3 regions of the Streptomyces sp. KL2 genome follow, and region 1 is predicted to be linked to each of the others. Evidence: riboswitches for the same ligand, from Rfam matches in the RefSeq annotation. Region 1 holds a riboswitch; each other region holds the start of a gene.
What was found. A riboswitch is a leader RNA that binds a small molecule or an ion and turns the genes downstream of it on or off. The one in region 1 is predicted to bind cyclic di-AMP.
Positions count from the first base shown of each region.

Region 1 (5,993 bases):
GCGTAGCGCAGCAGCAGCCGCTTCGGCTTGTCGCCGCCGAAGTCGATCGTCGCCTCCGCGTTGTCCCCGCTGCCCTTCACGGCCACGACCCTGCCCAGCCCGAAGCTGTCGTGCGTCACCCGGTCCCCCACCTCCAGTGCGACGACCGGGCGGTCCTTGGCCCGTCCCGTGGCGAAGCCGCTCGGACCGCGCCGCCGCGACGCCGCCGGTCCCGACGGGAACGACGGGAACGACGAGGACAGCGACGACGACAGGGAGGACGCCGTCGGCGACAGCCCTCCGGCGCCGCTCCCCCGGCCTCCGCCCGGCGCGGCCGTCGGCCCCGTGCGCTTCCACTCCAGGTACTGCTCCGGGATCTCCTCCAGGAAGCGGGAGGGCGGGTTGTAGGCGGGCTGCCCCCACGCGCTGCGCATCGCCGAGCGCGTGAGGTAGAGCCGCTCGCGCGCCCGCGTGATGCCGACGTACGCCAGCCGCCGCTCCTCCTCCAGTTCCTTGGTCTTGCCCAGGGTCCGCATGTGCGGGAAGACGCCGTCCTCCATCCCCGTCAGGAAGACGACCGGGAACTCCAGGCCCTTGGCGGTGTGCAGCGTCATCAGCGTCACCACGCCCGAGCCCTCGGCGTCCTCGTCCGGGATCTGGTCGGAGTCGGCGACGAGGGCCACCTGCTCCAGGAACTCCGCGAGCGTTCCCGGGTTCTCGCCGCGCTCCTGCTCGAACTCCAGCGCCACGGCGGCAAGTTCCTGGAGGTTCTCCACGCGGGTCTCGTCCTGCGGATCGGTGGAGGCCTGAAGCTCCGCCAGGTAGCCGGTGCGCTCCAGCACCGCCTCCAGTACGGTCGCCGGCCCGGCGCCGGACTCCACGACCGTCCGCAGGTCGTCCATCAGCGCGTTGAAGCGCTTGACGGCGTTGGCCGAGCGGGCCGCCATGCCGTACGCCTCGTCGACGCGGCGCAGCGCCTGCGGGAAGGTGATCCGCTCGCGCAGCGCCAGCGCCTCGATCATCGCCTCGGCCCGGTCGCCGATGCCCCGCTTGGGGACGTTGAGGATGCGGCGCAGCGGTACGGCGTCCTCGGGGTTGGCCAGCACCCGCAGGTACGCCAGGACGTCGCGGACCTCCTTGCGCTCGTAGAAGCGCACTCCGCCGACGACCTTGTACGGCAGGCCGACCCGGATGAAGACCTCCTCGAAGACGCGGGACTGGGCGTTGGTGCGGTAGAAGACGGCGACGTCGCCCGCCTTCGCCTCGCCCGCGTCCGTCAGCCGGTCGATCTCCTCGGCGACGAACTGCGCCTCGTCGTGCTCGGTGTCGGCCACGTAGCCCGTGATGCGGGCCCCGGACCCGGCGTCGGTCCACAGGTTCTTCGGGCGGCGGTTCTCGTTCCGCTCGATGACGGCGTTGGCGGCCGAGAGGATGGTCTGGGTGGAGCGGTAGTTCTGCTCCAGCAGGATGGTGGTCGCGTCCGGGTAGTCCTCCTCGAACTGGAGGATGTTGCGGATGGTGGCGCCGCGGAAGGCGTAGATCGACTGGTCGGCGTCGCCCACCACGCACAGCTCGGCACGCCCGCCCGCGGCCGCGCCCTCCTCGCTGCCGTCCACGCCCACCAGCTCCCTGATCAGGGTGTACTGGGCGTGGTTGGTGTCCTGGTACTCGTCGACCAGCACATGGCGGAAGCGGCGGCGGTAGTGCTCGGCGACGTCGGGGAACGCCTGGAGCAGGTGGACCGTCGTCATGATGATGTCGTCGAAGTCCAGGGCGTTGGCCTCCCGCAGCCGCGCCTGGTACATCGCGTACGCCTGGGCCAGCGTCTTCTCGAAACCGTCGGACGCCCTGGCCGCGAAGTCCTCCTCGTCGACCAGTTCGTTCTTCAGGTTCGACACCTGCGCGCTGAACGACTTGGGCGGGAATCGCTTGGGATCCAGGTCCAGGTCCCGGCAGACCAGTGCCATCAGACGGCGGGAGTCGGCGGCGTCGTAGATCGAGAAGCTGGAGGTGAAGCCGAGCTTCTTGCTCTCGCGCCGCAGGATGCGCACGCACGCGCTGTGGAAGGTGGAGACCCACATCGACTGGGCGCGCGGGCCGACCAGCTCCGCCACGCGCTCCTTCATCTCGCCCGCGGCCTTGTTGGTGAAGGTGATCGCGAGGATCTCCCCGGGGTGGACGCCGCGCGCGCCCAGCAGGTGCGCGATGCGGTGGGTGAGCACCCGCGTCTTGCCGGACCCGGCGCCCGCGACGATCAGCAGGGGCGAGCCGGTGTGCACCACGGCCGCGCGCTGCTGGTCGTTGAGCCCCTCCAGCAGGGCGGCCGGATCGACGACGGGACGGGCCGCGCCGTTGCCGTAGTAGGCGTCGCGCGCCCCGCCTCCGCCGAAGGCGCCCGCGAAGAGGTCGTCGGGGACGTCGTCCTCCGGCGGCGCGGACGCCTCCTCCGGCGGGGGCGGCGGCTCCTCGTCCCCGGAGGGCTCGAGGTCGGCCAGGAAGCTGTCGTCGAAGAGGCTGCTCATCGCCGTCGAGTCTAGGACGCCGCGCCCGCGGCCGGGGCGGCCCTCCTAAGATGGCGGGCATGACCGACGCCCCCGCGCCCCGCCCCCGTCCCGGCTCGGAGCTGCGCGCCGGGCACACCGACCGTGAGGCGGTGGCCGAGCGACTGCGCGAGGCCGCCGGCGACGGCCGCATCGACCTGGAGGAGCTGGACGAGCGGCTGGAGAGGGCGTTCGCCGCCAAGACCTACGGCGAACTGGAGGCACTGGTCGCGGACCTGCCCGGCCAGGACGCGGCGGGCCTGGCCCCGAGCGCCCAGGAGCCGCTGGCGCTGAGGACGGTCGCCGGCGACATCCGGCAGGACGGCCACTGGATGGTGCCGGAGCGGATCACCGCCAAGACCACGCTGGGGCGGATCGTGATCGACTTCACGCGGGCGGAGTGCCGCCACCGGGAGGTCCGCCTGGAGCTCGACGCGGGAATGGGCGAGATCAAGGTCGTCGTGCCGCGCGGCTGGACGGTGCGGGCCGAGGGGGTGACCTCCGGAATGGGGTCCGTCCGGAACCGGGCCACCGAACCGCCCGTGCCCGGGATGCCGGTGCTGCGGATCAGCGGCGGCTCCAAGGTGGGGACGATCGTCGTGCGCCACCCGTACCGCTGGCCCGGGCGCCGCTCCCGCGACTGAGCGCCGCCGCCCCCGGAGCGGCAGGTCCCGGCGGCGGGCCCCCGAAACGGACGATAACCGACCGATAACGAATCGGTTTCGGGATATACCGAACACCGGCCTTCACAGGAGCCCCACCAGTGCTCTACGGTCCAGCGTCAGGCGGCCCGGACCCCTCGCCGGCGACAGCGTCGGCACGGGCGGCCTCCGCCGAGCCCGGCCGTGCGGCCGGGGCCGGGGACCCACTCCCCACCGGGGTGAATCGGGCCCGCGGGCCCGTAGGGCGGACTTCCGACGCCCGAACCCGTCAGCTAACCCGGTAGGCGGTGTTCCACGGAAGGAGCGCCCGCCTTGGCGTCGCACCGCAGACCGCGCACCCCCCTGCTGTCCCCCGCCTCCCGTCGCGGAGCGGTCGGACTCACCACCGCGGCCATCGCCTCCGCGACCCTTCTCTCCCAAGGTCCCGCCCAGGCCGCGCCCGAGGACGGCAGGCCCTCGATCGAGGAGGTCCGCAAGCGGGTGGACGCGCTGTACCGGGAGGCGGGCAGCGCGACGCAGAAGTACAACGCGGCCAAGGAGAAGGCGGACGAGCAGCGCGAGGAGGTCGACCGGCTCCTCGACGAGGCCGCCGAGCGCGCGGACAGGCTCAACGACGCCCGCCGGAAGCTGGGCGGCTACGCCACCGCGCAGTACCGCAGCGGAGGGGTCTCCGACACCGCGGTGCTGCTCCTGTCCGACGACCCCCAGGACTTCTTCGGCCGCAAGCACCTGATGGACCGGATCACCGACCGCCAGCGGCAGGCCGTCGACGACTACCGGGACGAGCAGCGCGCGGCTCGGAAGAAGCGCTCGGAGGCGTCGGCGAGCCTGGCCGAACTCACCGACGCCCAGAAGGAGCTGGCGGACAGCAGGAAGACCGTCCAGGGCAAGCTGGCGCAGGCCCGGAAGCTGCTGTCGGAGCTGACCGCCGAGGAGAAGGCGCGCCTGGCCGCTCAGGAGCGCAGGCGGCAGGAGGAGGCCCGCCGCAAGGCCGCCGCCGCCGCTGCCGAGCGCGAGAGGCGGCAGGCCGAGGCCGAGGCGGCCGCCGAGCGCGAGAAGCGGGACGAGACGCCGGCGGACAGCGGCACGGACACCGGCGGCGGCAGCACGGGCACGGGCGGCACGGACACCGGAACCGGCGGCGCCGCGGACGACTCGTACGCCGCGAAGGCACAGAAGGTGCTCGCCTTCGCCGAGGCCCAGCTCGGCAAGCCGTACGTCTGGGGCGCCACCGGCCCCAACTCCTACGACTGCTCGGGGCTGACCCGGGCCGCCTGGCTCAGCGCGGGCGTCTCACTGCCGCGCACCACCTACGACCAGGTGAACGCGGGCGCCCGGATCGCCAAGGCCGACATGCGGCCCGGAGATCTGGTCTTCTTCTACGACGACATCAGCCACGTCGGCGTCTACGCGGGCGGCGGCCAGATGATCCACGCGCCGAAGCCGGGCGCCGAGGTGCGCTACGAGTCCGTCGACCACATGCCCTTCCACAGCGCGGTCCGGCCGGCCTGAGACGGGACGGCGGGCGGCCGTGCCTCCGCACCGCCGCCCGCCCGACGGCCGCCGCCCGCCGTCGGCCGTCGGCACAGCCGCCTACGTCCACATGACGGCGATGAAGATGTTGGCGACGGTGAGCAGGCCGATGGTGCCGAACAGCGGCGCGGGCAGCCGCTCCTCGTCCCGCTTGACGTAGACCAGGCCGAGGATCACCACCAGCAGGGCGAGCTTCACACCGATCTTGATGTGGTTGACGGTCTGGCCGTCCGCCTCGTTCAGGCCCACCAGGGCCACGCCCGTCACCAGCATGGTGAGGGCTCCGTGCAGCATCGCGGGGACGATGCGGGCCTCGCCGGCGCCCATGGCCTTCATCTGTGTCATGAAGCCGCCGAGCAGGGCGCCGATGCCGACTATGTGCAGGCCGACGAAGAAGTGGGTGAGTGCCTCCATGGCACGCGAGCGTATCCGGGGGCCTCCCCACCCCCGCCGGCCAGGGCGCTCTTCCGCCCCTCCGTCCGGTTCCCGCAGCCTCCCTCCCTCGCCGCCTTGTTGCCGGTGCACTCAAATATGTAGTACTTCTTATACATGAGCGAGCAGGTGCACAACAGGCTGGCCATGGTGCGGGCGGAGCGGAAGGTCTCCCGCCGACGCCTGGCGGAAGCGGTCGGCGCCCACTACCAGACCATCGGCTACATCGAACGCGGCGACTACAACCCGAGTCTCGACCTGGCTCTGCGGATCGCCGCCTTCTTCGGGCTGCCCGTCGAGGCGCTGTTCTCCCTGGAGCCCTTCCGCCCGCTCACCGACGAGGTCTACGGGAGGAAACCGGTATGAGGACCACCACGCGCCACGACCGGCGCATGCTGCGGTTGATGAACGACCCGCGCCACCGGCGCCTCCACGCCACCCGTGCGCGCCGGCGCGGCCTCGTCGCCGCGCACGTCGCCCTGACCGCCGCCGTACTCGCCGTCCTGGCGCCGGTGGCGGCCCCTTCGGCGGACACCGGCCCGCGCTGGGCCGCGCTCGCCGCCCTCCTCCTGCTGACGGCGGCGTGGTGCGTCGTCACCGGGGCGCTCAACCTCGCCACCCACGGCCTGATGGAGCTGCGCGCCCGGATGCTGGACGAGCGCCAGCGCGCAGAGCGCGGGCGGGCCTTCGTCCTGGCCCACCGGACCTCCCTCGTCCTGCACCTGGCCGCGCTGCTGTGGCTGCTCCTGGCGTTCGGCGGCGAGGAGGCGGTATCCGTCCGGACCCTGGCCGGGACCGTGCTCGTCCTGCTGGTCGCGCACTGGCTGCTGCCGCTGTGGGCGGCCGC
Region 1 is NZ_CP127170.1:2,216,621-2,222,613, forward strand. Features, by position in the region: gene pcrA (DNA helicase PcrA) at 1-2,501, opposite strand, end outside; gene QPK52_RS09865 (DUF1707 domain-containing protein) at 2,561-3,163, shown strand; cyclic di-AMP (ydaO/yuaA leader) riboswitch at 3,341-3,483, shown strand; gene QPK52_RS09870 (NlpC/P60 family protein) at 3,494-4,693, shown strand; gene QPK52_RS09875 (hypothetical protein) at 4,775-5,128, opposite strand; gene QPK52_RS09880 (helix-turn-helix transcriptional regulator) at 5,264-5,512, shown strand; gene QPK52_RS09885 (hypothetical protein) at 5,509-5,993, shown strand, end outside.

Region 2 (5,993 bases), 1.4 Mb from region 1:
CGGTCAGCCGGCTGCGGCGGGGGGCGCGCATCCGGCGGTTCTGGGCGCGGTAGACGCGCTCGGCCGCCTGTGTGCCCAGTGCCCTGAGCCTGGTCGCGGTGGAGAACCTGTCCCGTTCCGCGGCCACCTCGCCTCCCCTGCTGCCCTGTCGTCGCCGTGCCGCCGCGGTGGGCCGCCGCATGCCGCCGCGTCCCCGCCACCGTACGGGACGGCGGCGGGGACGCGGTGACGGCGGGGCCGCTTCCCGCGGCCGTGCTCACCGGTCCGCGGACCGGCCGTGCTCACCGGTCCGCGGAGCGGCTGTGCTCATCGGTCCGCGGAGCGGAAGCGCGGGAACGCCGAGCGTCCGGCGTACACCGCGGCGTCGTCGAGGATCTCCTCGATGCGCAGCAGCTGGTTGTACTTGGCGACGCGCTCGGAGCGGGCCGGGGCGCCGGTCTTGATCTGGCCGCAGTTGGTGGCGACGGCCAGGTCGGCGATGGTGACGTCCTCCGTCTCGCCGGAGCGGTGGGACATCATGCACTTGAAGCCGTTGCGCTGGGCCAGCTCGACGGCGTCCAGCGTCTCGGTCAGGGAGCCGATCTGGTTGACCTTGACCAGCAGGGCGTTGGCGGCGCCCTCCTCGATGCCGCGGGCCAGGCGCTCGGGGTTGGTGACGAACAGGTCGTCACCGACGAGCTGGACCTTGTCGCCCAGGCGCTCGGTGATGGTCTTCCAGCCGTCCCAGTCGTCCTCGAACAGCGGGTCCTCGATGGAGACCAGCGGGTACGCCTCGACCAGCTCGGCGTAGTAGTCGGTCATCTGGGCGGCGGTGCGCTCCTGGCCCTCGAAGACGTAACGGCCGTCCTTGTGGAACTCGGAGGCGGCGACGTCCAGGGCGAGGGCGATGTCCTGGCCGGGGGTGTAGCCGGCCTGCTTGATCGCCTCCAGGATGAGGTCGAGCGCCTCGCGGTTGGAGCCGAGGTTGGGGGCGAAGCCGCCCTCGTCGCCCAGCCCGGTGGAGAGGTTGCGCTCCTTCAGCACCTTCTTGAGGGTGTGGTAGACCTCGGTGCCCCAGCGCAGGGCCTCGGAGAAGGACTCGGCGCCGATCGGCGCGATCATGAACTCCTGGATGTCCACGTTGGAGTCGGCGTGCGATCCGCCGTTGAGGATGTTCATCATCGGCACCGGCAGCAGGTGCGCGTTCGGGCCGCCGAGGTAGCGGAACAGCGGCAGGTCGGACGCCTCGGAGGCGGCGTGGGCGACGGCCAGCGAGACGCCGAGGATGGCGTTGGCGCCGAGGGAGGACTTGTCCGGGGTGGCGTCCAGGTCGAACATCGCCTGGTCGATCAGGCGCTGCTCGGTGGCGTCGTATCCGACCAGCTCCGGGCCGATCTGCTCGATGACGGCGAGGACGGCCTTCTCGACGCCCTTGCCGCCGTAGCGGCTCTTGTCTCCGTCACGCAGCTCAAGGGCCTCGAAGGCGCCCGTGGAGGCGCCGGACGGAACGGCTGCACGGCCGGTGCTGCCGTCGTCGAGGCCGACCTCGACCTCGACCGTGGGGTTGCCTCGCGAGTCGAGGATCTCGCGGGCCACTACGACGTCGATGGACGGCACGAGGGTCTCCTTCGTGTGTGTCGGGCGTGTGTGTCGGGTCTCAGTGCCCTGAGCCTATCCGGCCCGCGCACGCCACCTCGCCGACAGCCCGTGCCATACGGCGGAACGGAGGATGAAATCGCAGATCAGAGAGGGTGAGAGCGCTTTGTTTCCAAATTGAATAAACCCGGTGCGGCGCGCCCTCCGCCAAGGGAGGTGACACACCGCACCGGGATGGCGCCGCCGGGTGACGGGGCGGCGCCGGGGCGGGCACAGCAGGGGATCAGACCCGGAGCTGCTGGCCGGGGAAGATCAGGTTGGGGTCGTCGCCGATGACGTCGGCGTTGTCCTGGTGGATCTGCTGCCAGGTGGTGCCGTGGGCGGCGGCGATGGCGCGCAGCGTGTCGCCGGACTTGACCGTGTAGCCGGACTCGGCGCCGTCCCGGTGGCCGTCCGCCCGCTCGGAGGCGCCCTGCGACAGCGAACGGGACTGCTCCTGCGACTGCTCCTGGGACTGCTTCTGCGACTGGTTCTGCGACTGCGGGCGGGAGCGGTTCTGCGACTCGGAGTACGTCCGCCCGGTGCCGGGGCCGACGGAACGGCCGCCGCCCGGGTCCACCTCGGCCGCGGGCCCGTCGGCGGTGAGGCCGCCCTTCTCGGCGCAGGCCCAGGCGCGCGGCCCCTGCATGGCCAGCAGCCGCTCGGCCACGGCGATCTGCTGCTCCCTGGTGGCCAGGTCGGCGCGCGGCGCGTACCGGGTGCCGCCGGCGGCCTCCCAGCTGGACTGGGAGAACTGCAGCCCGCCGTAGTAGCCGTTGCCGGTGTTGATGGACCAGTCGCCGCCGGACTCGCACTGGGCCACCCGCTCCCAGGTGTCGACGGAGGCGGCCGAGGCGCCCGGCGCGCCCGCCACCGGAACGGCGATGGCGGCGCCCGCGGCGCCCGTCAGCGCGGCCGCGCGGACGGCTCTGGCGGTGCGGCTGTCGTGCCCCTTGCCGGTGAACAGCATGGACGTCCCTTATCTCACCGACGCCTGCGAGGTGAGCTGTCGGGTTCGGGCAGTGAGCAAGCCCGGCCGTCCGGGGCGCGGAGCCCCGGGCGACTTCACCCCAAGCCGCTTCGGACCCTGCGGTCCTGGGCGGCGCCTACCTGGTTCCCCCGCTCCTGCCATCGGCGCTGACGCGACGACTGCCCACCGGCCGCCGGCAGGATTCGGCGCTGCGGTCGGTGGCACTCGCGGTGCGAGCGACACGACGGTAAGCACACCGGTACATCCGTCTCAAAGCATGTCAGAAACCGGCGATTCACCCTTTCTGACGCCCGCACGGATGGAACCCGCAGGTCAGATGAGGAGCATTAGGCCGGACAGGAACGACACGCCGCAGTCGCCCGGGAGGGTCATCCCGCAGGGCCGTCCGCACTCATCCGAGAGAGAGCTCCTGCCCCGGCAGGATCAGGTCCGGATCCTCGCCCACGACGTCCTTGTTGCTCTCGTACAGCCCGCTCCAGCCGCCCGGCACGCCGTGCTCCTGGGCGATCGTCACGAGCGAGTCCCCGGGGCGCACGAGATAGCCCTCGTCCCTCCCGCGGGAGCCCAGGCCGCTCACGGTGCCCGCCAGCGCGGGGCGCTCGGCGCGGGCGGAGCGGTCGGCGGCCTCCTCGGAGCGTCCGTCGCCGGCGGTCTCCCGGCCCTCCGGCGCCCGGCTCTCCGCCCCGCGCTCCAGATCCAGTTCGCGCGGGTCGCGCTCGCCGCGGTGCTTTCCGGTGCCCTCCCCCGCCCCGGCGCGGGCGCCGTCCTCCGCACCGTCGCCCTCGGCGCCGTCCTCCGCGCCGCCGCCCTTCGCGCCCTCGTCCTGGGCACCGTCCTCCGCACCGCCGTCCTTCGGGGCCTTCCGCTCGCCCTCGGCGCCGTCCTCCGCGCCGCCGGACCCGCCCCCGCCGGCGGCCGGGGAGTCCTCCTCCGCCGCGTCGCCGCCCGGCAGGACGCCGTCCAGGAGGCCCCCGCCGTTCCCACCGCTCCCGCCGTCCCGCGCGTCCTCCTCCGGCAGGAGGTTGCCCGGGTCGATGGCCGGGGCCTCGCCGGTGGTGTCGTGGCGCAGCCCGGCGTTGACGCCGCATGAGGGCCAGGCCTCCGGCCCCTGGTCGGCGAGGATCTTCTCGGCCACCGCGATCTGCTGGCTGCGGCTGGCGAGGTCGGGGCGCTTGGCGTACGACGTACCGCCGTACTGCTCCCAGATCTCCTGGGTGAGCTGGAGGCCGCCGTAGTAGCCGTTGCCGGTGTCGGCGCTCCACAGGCCGCCGCTCTCGCACTGCGCGACCCGGTCCCAGGTGTCGAGGTCTGCCGCCTGCGCGCCCGCCGCCCCCAGCAGGGGGATGGCGAACCCCGCGCCGGTCACTCCTGCCGTGACGAAGATGGCGGGAGCCTGGCGGGGGCGGCGGTGTCTACCGTTCCCGGAAAGCATGTGCGGAGCCTCTCGTGCGTGGACAGACGGCAAGGTTGAGCGGTTGACGGCTGAACGTAGCGTCACCGGGCCGATCATCACAAGTCAGTGTCTCGCAGATCACGCACGGATCACGTACGTGACTGTGCGTCACCCGCGCACCGGCTCGAACTCCACCGGCAGTTCGCGCAGCCCTCGCATGATGAGGCCGCCCCGCCAGCGCAAATCGGCAGGTTCCGCCGCGAGCCGCAGGTCGGGGAGGCGTCCCAGCAGGGCCGTGAGGGCGACCCGCCCCTCCAGCCGCGCCAGCGGCGCCCCCAGGCAGTAGTGGATGCCGTGGCCGTATCCGAGGTGAGGATTGTCACCGCGCGTGAGGTCCAGGGTGTCCGGGTCGGCGAACCTCGACGGGTCGCGGTCGGCGGCGGCCAGCACCACCAGCACCGGATCGCCGGTGGCGATCCGCTGTCCGCCGATCTCCACCGGCTCGGTGGCGAACCGCCAGGTCGCCAGCTCCACCGGCCCGTCGTAGCGCAGCAGTTCCTCCACCGCCGTCTGCAGCAGCCCGGTGTCGCCCGCCGCCGACGCCTCCTGGAACAGCCGCCGCTGCCCTGGATGGCGCAGCAGCGCGTAGGTGCCGTTGCCGATGAGGTTGACGGTGGTCTCGAAACCGGCGAACAGCAGGATGAACGCCATCGCCGCGGCCTCGTTCTCCGTCAGGTGCTCACCGTGGTCGCTCGCCCGGATCAGGCCGGAGATCAGGTCGTCGCCCAGGTCGCCGCGCTTGCGGTGGATCAGGTCCGCCAGGTACGCGCGCATCCGCTTCACCGCCCGGCCCACCCCGCCGCGCGGGCCGCCGCCGTGACGCAGCATCATGCCCGCCCAGTCGCGGAAGTCGTCCTGGTCCTCGGCCGGGACGCCGAGCATGTCGCAGATGGCGTAGATCGGCAGCGGGAACGCGAACTCGTGGATGAGGTCGGCGCCGCCGCGCTCCGCGAAGCCGTCGATGAGCCGGTCGGCCAGCTCCCGTACGCGCGGTTCGAAGGCCGCCACCCGGCGCGGGGTGAACGCCTTGGACACCAGCCGCCGCAGCCGGGTGTGGTCGGGCGGGTCGATGTTGAGCAGGTGCGTCATCAGGTTGGCGCTGCGCTCGCCCGGGATCCCCACCTTCCCCTTGCCGTGCGCGGCCTCGCTGTGGTGGACGGGGTTCTTGCTCAGCCGCGGGTCGGCCAGCGTCTCGCGCGCGTCCGCGTACCGCGTCACCAGCCACGCCTCCACCCCGCTGGGCAGCACGGTGCGGTGCACGGGCGCGTGCTCGCGCAGCCAGGCGTACGCGGGGTAGGGGTCGGTGGCGAACTCGTGCGAGAACAGGGCGGGCATGGGCGGGGTGCGGTCGGCGCCGGCGTTCTCGTGGTCCACGCCTCCGACGCTAACGCGGCCCCCGTACGTCCGGCGGAGGGGGCCCGGTCGCCCGCCGCCTCACCGGACGCGGCGGCCCTCCCCCGGCAGCGTCAGCGCGACCAGCAGCAGACAGCACCCCAGGACCACCGCGCCGGTGCGGAAGGCCAGGGCGTAACCGGGGGCGAGGGCGTCCGGGGCGTCGCCGGTGATCCGGGAGGCCGCGACGGTGGAGAGCACCGCCAGCCCCAGGGAGCCGCCCATGGTGCGGGAGGTGTTCACCATCGCCGAGACCACGCCCGCGTCCCGGTGCGGGGCGCCGGAGGTGGCCAGGGAGGCCAGCGGGGTGGCCAGCAGCCCGGTGCCGAGCATCGTGGTGATCCCCGGCCCCATCACCGTGGCCGCGTAGCCGCCGTCGGCGGCCATGACCGAGCTGAACCACAGGAAGCCGCACGCCGCCAGGGCCACGCCCGTCAGCGCGGTGTTACGGGCCCCGATCCGGTGCATCAGCCGGGGCGCGAGCTTGGATCCGGCGACGACGCCGAGCGAGTGCGGCAGGAACCCCAGGCCCGCCTGGAGGGG
Region 2 is NZ_CP127170.1:3,655,141-3,661,133, reverse strand. Features, by position in the region: gene QPK52_RS16605 (FtsB family cell division protein) at 1-127, opposite strand, end outside; gene eno (phosphopyruvate hydratase) at 307-1,596, opposite strand; gene QPK52_RS16595 (transglycosylase family protein) at 1,859-2,584, opposite strand; cyclic di-AMP (ydaO/yuaA leader) riboswitch at 2,591-2,761, opposite strand; gene QPK52_RS16590 (transglycosylase family protein) at 2,997-4,037, opposite strand; gene QPK52_RS16585 (cytochrome P450 family protein) at 4,167-5,393, opposite strand; gene QPK52_RS16580 (MFS transporter) at 5,493-5,993, opposite strand, start outside.
Region 2: linked by a shared signal. The riboswitch ahead of QPK52_RS16595 (transglycosylase family protein) and the one ahead of QPK52_RS09870 (NlpC/P60 family protein) in region 1 are both predicted to bind cyclic di-AMP.

Region 3 (5,993 bases), 1.5 Mb from region 1:
TAACAGAGCGAGTGACGGAGAAGTGATCCACGGCACAGGAGGGAAGAGCACCATGGCCATCACCACGCTGCGGGACGTCGTCGTACTGGACTGCCCTGAACCGGGGAAGCTCGCCGACTTCTACGCACGGATGCTGGGCGGGAAGGTCGAGGGCGAGGGCAGGTGGGTGGAGGTGACGTTCGACTCGGGCGCCCTGAAGGGCCGGACGTTCGCCTTCCAGGAGGCGCGCGGATACGTGCCGCCGCAGTGGCCGAGCGCCGAGCGTTCGCAGCAGTTCCACCTCGACTTCTACGTGCCCCGCGGGGAGTTGGACGCGGCCGAGCGGGAGGCGCTGGAACTGGGGGCCGAACTCCTCCAGGGAGACGGGGGCGAGCGCGACTTCCGCGTCTACCGGGACCCGGCCGGGCACCCCTTCTGCCTCTGCGTGGAGTGAGCCGGCCGCCCGTCAGTGCGCGATGGGGCAGGGCGCCGGGGTGAGGGAACGGAGAAGAGGCGGGCGGGGCGGGGGTGTTCGCACACCCCTGCCCCGCCCGCCTCTCGGCCGGCTCCGGACTCGGGCGACCGGGCCGGTGAGGGTCAGGACCCTCAGATGCTGACGCCGTTGGCCCGCAGGTAGGCCAGCGGGTCGATGTCCGAGCCGTAACCGGGGGCGGTACGGATCTCGAAGTGCAGGTGCGGACCGGTGCTGTTGCCGGTGGAGCCGACGGCGCCGATCTGCTGGCCGGTGTTGACCGTCTGGCCGGCGCTGACCGACAGCGAGGACAGGTGGCCGTACTGGCTGTACCGGCCGTCGTTGTGACGGATGACGACCTGGTTGCCGTAGGCCCCGCCCCAGCCGGCGGAGACCACGGTGCCGCTGGTGACGGCCTTCACCGGGGTGCCGGAGGCGGCGGCGAAGTCCTCACCGGTGTGGCCGTTGGACCAACGGGCACCGGAGGCCTTGTAGGAGCCGGACGGAGCGGCGTTCACCGGGGCGGTGTAGCCGGTGACCGCACCGCGGTCGCTGCGGTCGGCACGCTCGGCCGACTGCTGCACGGCCTCGGCCTTCTCGGTCTTCTCGACCTTGGGCGCCGCCTTCTCGGTCTTCTCGGCCTTCGGGGCCGGCTTGGCCTCGGGCTTGGCCGCGGCCTTCTGCTGGGTGGCGGCGCCGCCCAGGGTGAGCTCCTGGCCCGGGAAGATCAGGTTCGGGTTGTCGCCGATGACCTGGCGGTTGTCCTCGTAGATGCGCTCCCAGCCGCCCTGGACGCCCTGGGCCGCGGCGATCTTGAAGAGGGTGTCGCCGCCGACGACCTCGTAGGAGGCGCCCTCGCCGGCGCCGTGGTCGTGGCTGTGGGCGCGCTCGCCGCGGTCCGCGCGCTGCGGCGCGGCCTGGCTCTTCTGCTGCTTCGGCTCGGCCTCGGGCTTGGCCTCGGCCTTGACCTCGGGCTTGGCCTCGGCCTTGACCTCGGGCTTGGCCTCGGCCTTCGGAGCGGCCGGGGCCTGCTCCTTCTGCTCGGTGGGGTTGCTCCGGCCGTCGGGGGAGACGGCCGGGGCGGGACCGCCCTTGGTCAGGCCGGCCTTGACCGAGCACACGGGCCAGGCGCCCGGGCCCTGCCCCGCCAGCACCTTCTCGGCGACGGCGATCTGCTGGTCCTTGGTGGCGAGGTCGGCGCGCGGCGCGTACTGGGTACCGCCGAAGGCGGCCCAGGTGCTCTGCGTGAACTGCAGGCCGCCGTAGAAACCGTTGCCGGTGTTGATGCTCCAGTTGCCCGTGCTCTCGCACTGGGCGACCTTGTCCCAGGTCTCGACGGAGGCCGCGTTGGCTCCGCCGGCGGCGATCAGGGGAAGGGCCATGCCGGCGCCGCCCACGGAGATGGCGAGCGACAGGCGGGTGAGACGGCTGTTGCGCATACGACGGTGACGTCCGCGTGCGGACATAGGTGTGCTCCTTCTCCTACGCCTGCGAGGTGAGCTGTCGGGTTCGGGCTGGAGTTGCCCGGCCATGTGTGCCGCGGCGCGTGGCGCGGCATGGCTTCACCCCAAGCCGTCCCGTATGGGCCCGGGACGGCGACTTACCTTGGGTCCCCCGCTCCTGTCATCGGGTGGTGTGGATGGTCCAGCCCGCCGCCGTTGACAGGATTCGGCGTTCGACAGCGGGCCGCCGCACATTCGTACGGCACGGCCAGAACGGTAGACACATCGTTTCCGCCGATACAAGCCGATGGGTCACAGGACGCCCGTTTCGAAGGCTTTGATGATCGTCAGATCGTCACCGTCTGCTGCGTTCACTTCCCGAAGAGTGGCGGACCCCGGCTCTGACGAGCTGTCACTTCTCCCCACTGCCAGGAGCGATGACGCAGAAGGCCCTCCTCCGGCACGCAGAGCGACGTACCGGGGAGGGCCGGCTCGTGAGTTGGGTCACGAGGAGGTCAAGGAGCTATCCGTCGAGCTGTCCGATGGTGGCGATCGACGGGCCGCGCCTGGTCCGCTCGTGGCGGGCGACCGCCTCCGCGTCGCGCAGCACGCGCACCGCGTTCTTCCAGGTGAGCTTGGCCAGATCGGCCTCGGACCAGCGGCGGTCCAGCAACTCGGCCACCAGGTGCGGGTATCCGGACACATCGCTCAGATCGGACGGGGTGAAGGCCGTGCCGTCGAAGTCGCCGCCGATGCCGATGTGGTCGATGCCCGCGACCTCGCGCATGTGGTCCAGGTGGTCGGCGACCGTCGCCGCCGTGGCGACCGGGCGCGGGTTGGCCTCCTCGTACGCGCGCTGGACCGCCAGGCCCCTCTCGCTGCCGTCCAGGGGGTGAAGGCCGTGGGCGCGCATGTTCTCGTCGGCGGCCTCGGTCCAGGCGACGGCGGCGGGCAGCACGAACTTCGGCACGAATGTGGCCATCGCCACACCGCCGTTGACCGGAAGCCGCTCCAGCACGTCGTCGGGGATGTTGCGCGGGTGGTCGCACACCGCGCGGGCCGAGGAGTGCGAGAAGACCACCGGCGCCGTCGTCACGCGCAGGGCGTCGCGCATGGTGGCGGGCGCCACATGGGAGAGGTCCACCAGCATCCCCAGCCGGTTCATCTCCCGCACGACCTCCTCGCCGAAGCGGGTCAGGCCGTCGTGGCGCGGGGTGTCGGTGGCCGAGTCGGCCCAGTCGATGGTGTCGTTGTGGGTGAGTGTCATGTAGCGCACACCCAGCCGGTACAGGGCGCGCAGCGTGGCCAGGGAGTTGTTGATGGAGTGGCCGCCCTCGGCGCCCATCAGGGAGGCGATGCGGCCCTCGGCGCGGGCCGCCTCCATGTCGTCGGCGGTGAAGGCGGGCCTGAGGTCGGCCGGGTGGCGGTCGGCCAGCCGCCGCACCACGTCGATCTGCTCCAGGCAGGCGCTGACCGCGGCGTCACCGGTCAGGTCGGTGCGCACGTAGACCGACCAGAACTGCGCCCCCACCCCGCCCGCGCGCAACCGCGGGATGTCGGTGTGCAGATGGGCCGACTGGTCCCCGGCGATGTCGCGCCGGTCCAGGTCGTACGCGACCTGCTCGCGCAGCGCCCACGGCAGGTCGTTGTGGCCGTCGGCGACGGGATGGGCCTCCAGCAGCGCCCTGGCCCGTGCCAGCAGCTCGGCGGAGTGACCCATCTCACCTGCCCCCGAAGCCGAAGCCGGCGCCGCCCGCGGCGACCTTGCTCCGCAGCCGTCGGCCCTTCTCCCTCGCCTGGTCCTTCAGCTCCGCCTGGAACCGCTCCATGCGCTCGCGCAGCTCCTCGTCGTGGGCCGCCAGGATGCGGACCGCCAGCAGGCCGGCGTTGCGCGCGCCGCCGACCGAGACCGTGGCGACCGGGACCCCGGCGGGCATCTGGACGATGGACAGCAGGGAGTCCATGCCGTCCAGGTGCCGCAGCGGCACGGGGACGCCGATCACCGGCAGCGGGGTGACGGAGGCGAGCATGCCCGGCAGGTGGGCCGCTCCCCCGGCGCCGGCGATGACCGCCTTCAGCCCGCGTCCGGCCGCCTCGTCGCCGTAGGCGATCATCTCGTGCGGCATGCGGTGGGCGGAGACGACGTCGACCTCGTAGGGGACCTCGAACTCGTCCAGGGCCTCGGCCGCGGCCTCCATGACCGGCCAGTCCGAGTCGGATCCCATGACGATCCCCACGGCGGGGGCGGATGCGGGGCTGGGGGCGTTGCTCATTCGGTGATGGTCCCTCGCAGATAGGCGGCGGCGTGGGCGGCGCGCTCGCGTACGTCCGCCAGGTCGTCGCCGTAGGTGTTGACGTGGCCGACCTTGCGGCCGGGCTTCACGTCCTTGCCGTACATGTGGATCTTCAGCCGCGGATCGCGGGCCATGCAGTGCAGATAGCCCTGGTACATGTCGGGGTAGTCGCCGCCGAGCACGTTGGCCATCACCGTCCAGGGCGCACGGGGGCGCGGGTCGCCCAGCGGCAGGTCGAGCACGGCCCGCAGGTGGTTGGCGAACTGGGAGGTGACCGCGCCGTCCTGGGTCCAGTGGCCGCTGTTGTGCGGACGCATGGCCAGCTCGTTGACCAGGACGCGGCCGTCGCGGGTCTCGAACAGCTCCACCGCCAGGTGCCCGATCACACCCAGCTCCTTCGCGATCGTCAGCGCCGTCTCCTGGGCGTGGGCCGACAGCTCCGGCGACAGGCCGGGAGCCGGGGCGATCACCGTGTCGCACACGCCGCCCACCTGGATCGACTCCACCACCGGGTAGGCCACGGCCTGGCCGTGCGGGGAGCGCACCACGTTGGCCGCCAGCTCGCGGACGTAGTCCACCTTCTCCTCGGCCAGCACCGGCACGCCCGCCCGGAACGGCTCGGCGGCCTCGGCCTCGGAGGACACCACCCACACGCCCTTGCCGTCGTAGCCGCCGCGGACGGTCTTGAGGACGACCGGCCAGCCCTCTTCCCGCGCCGTCCCCTCCCCCGCGGCTCCTTCCCGCGCGGCTCCCTCCCGCGCGGCTCCTTCCCGCGCGAACCGCGTGACGTCGGCCGGGTCCGCCACGATCCGGTGCCGGGGACAGGGGATGCCGATCCCGCTCAGCCGCGCCCGCATCACGCCCTTGTCCTGCGCGTGCACCAGCGCGTCGGGCCCGGGCCGCACCGGGATGCCCTCCGCCTCCAGGACGCGCAGGTGCTCGGTGGGCACGTGCTCGTGGTCGAACGTGATCACGTCGCAGCCGCGGGCGAAGTCGCGCAGGGTGTCCAGATCGCGGTAGTCGCCGACGACGACGTCGCGGACCACCTGGGCCGCGGAGTCCTGGGGGGTGTCGCTGAGCAGCCTGAACCTGATGCCGAGGGGGATGCCCGCCTCATGCGTCATCCGCGCGAGCTGCCCGCCGCCGACCATGCCGATCACAGGAAATGTCACGTCCGTAGCCTATCGGCCGGACGGCGGGTACCCGGCGCGGTACGGGGCCGTGACTAGCATGGCGGACCAGGACGCGACGGCGGGCCCCGCAGGGCCGCGCGAGAGCCGAGAGAACGGGGCGAGTGGGTCACTATGGGTGAACGGCGCGCACTGCGCTCCAGGCTGCTGCGGCTACGGCGCGAGCTGGCCAAGTTCGGCACGGTGGGGGCCCTCGGCTTCCTCGTCAACGTGGCCGTCTTCAACCTCTGCATCCACGGCCTGGGCCTGGCGCCGGTGCGCTCGGGAGTGATGGCGACCGCGGTCGCCATCGGGACCAACTACCTGGGCAACCGCTACTGGACCTACCGGCACGCCGACAAGCGCCGGATGCACCGCGAGGCCGGTCTGTTCATGCTGTTCAGCGGCATCGGCCTGGTGATCGAGAACGGTGCGCTGGCCATCTCGCACTACGGCCTGGGCCTCACCTCGCCGCTGGCCGACAACGTCGCCAAGAACTTCGTCGGCCTCGGCATCGCCACGGTCTTCCGCTTCTGGGCGTACCGCACCTGGGTCTTCCGCGGGGCCTCGCGGGCGCGCGGGGAGTCCGGCGCGCGGGCCGCTTCAATTCCCCGCCGGCGGATCGTCGGCCTCGCGG
Region 3 is NZ_CP127170.1:3,695,688-3,701,680, reverse strand. Features, by position in the region: gene QPK52_RS16775 (VOC family protein) at 53-433, shown strand; gene QPK52_RS16770 (transglycosylase family protein) at 586-1,917, opposite strand; cyclic di-AMP (ydaO/yuaA leader) riboswitch at 1,922-2,135, opposite strand; gene QPK52_RS16765 (dipeptidase) at 2,417-3,613, opposite strand; gene purE (5-(carboxyamino)imidazole ribonucleotide mutase) at 3,615-4,166, opposite strand; gene QPK52_RS16755 (5-(carboxyamino)imidazole ribonucleotide synthase) at 4,163-5,359, opposite strand; gene QPK52_RS16750 (GtrA family protein) at 5,492-5,993, shown strand, end outside; gene QPK52_RS16745 (ATP-binding protein) at 5,960-5,993, opposite strand, start outside.
Region 3: linked by a shared signal. The riboswitch ahead of QPK52_RS16770 (transglycosylase family protein) and the one ahead of QPK52_RS09870 (NlpC/P60 family protein) in region 1 are both predicted to bind cyclic di-AMP.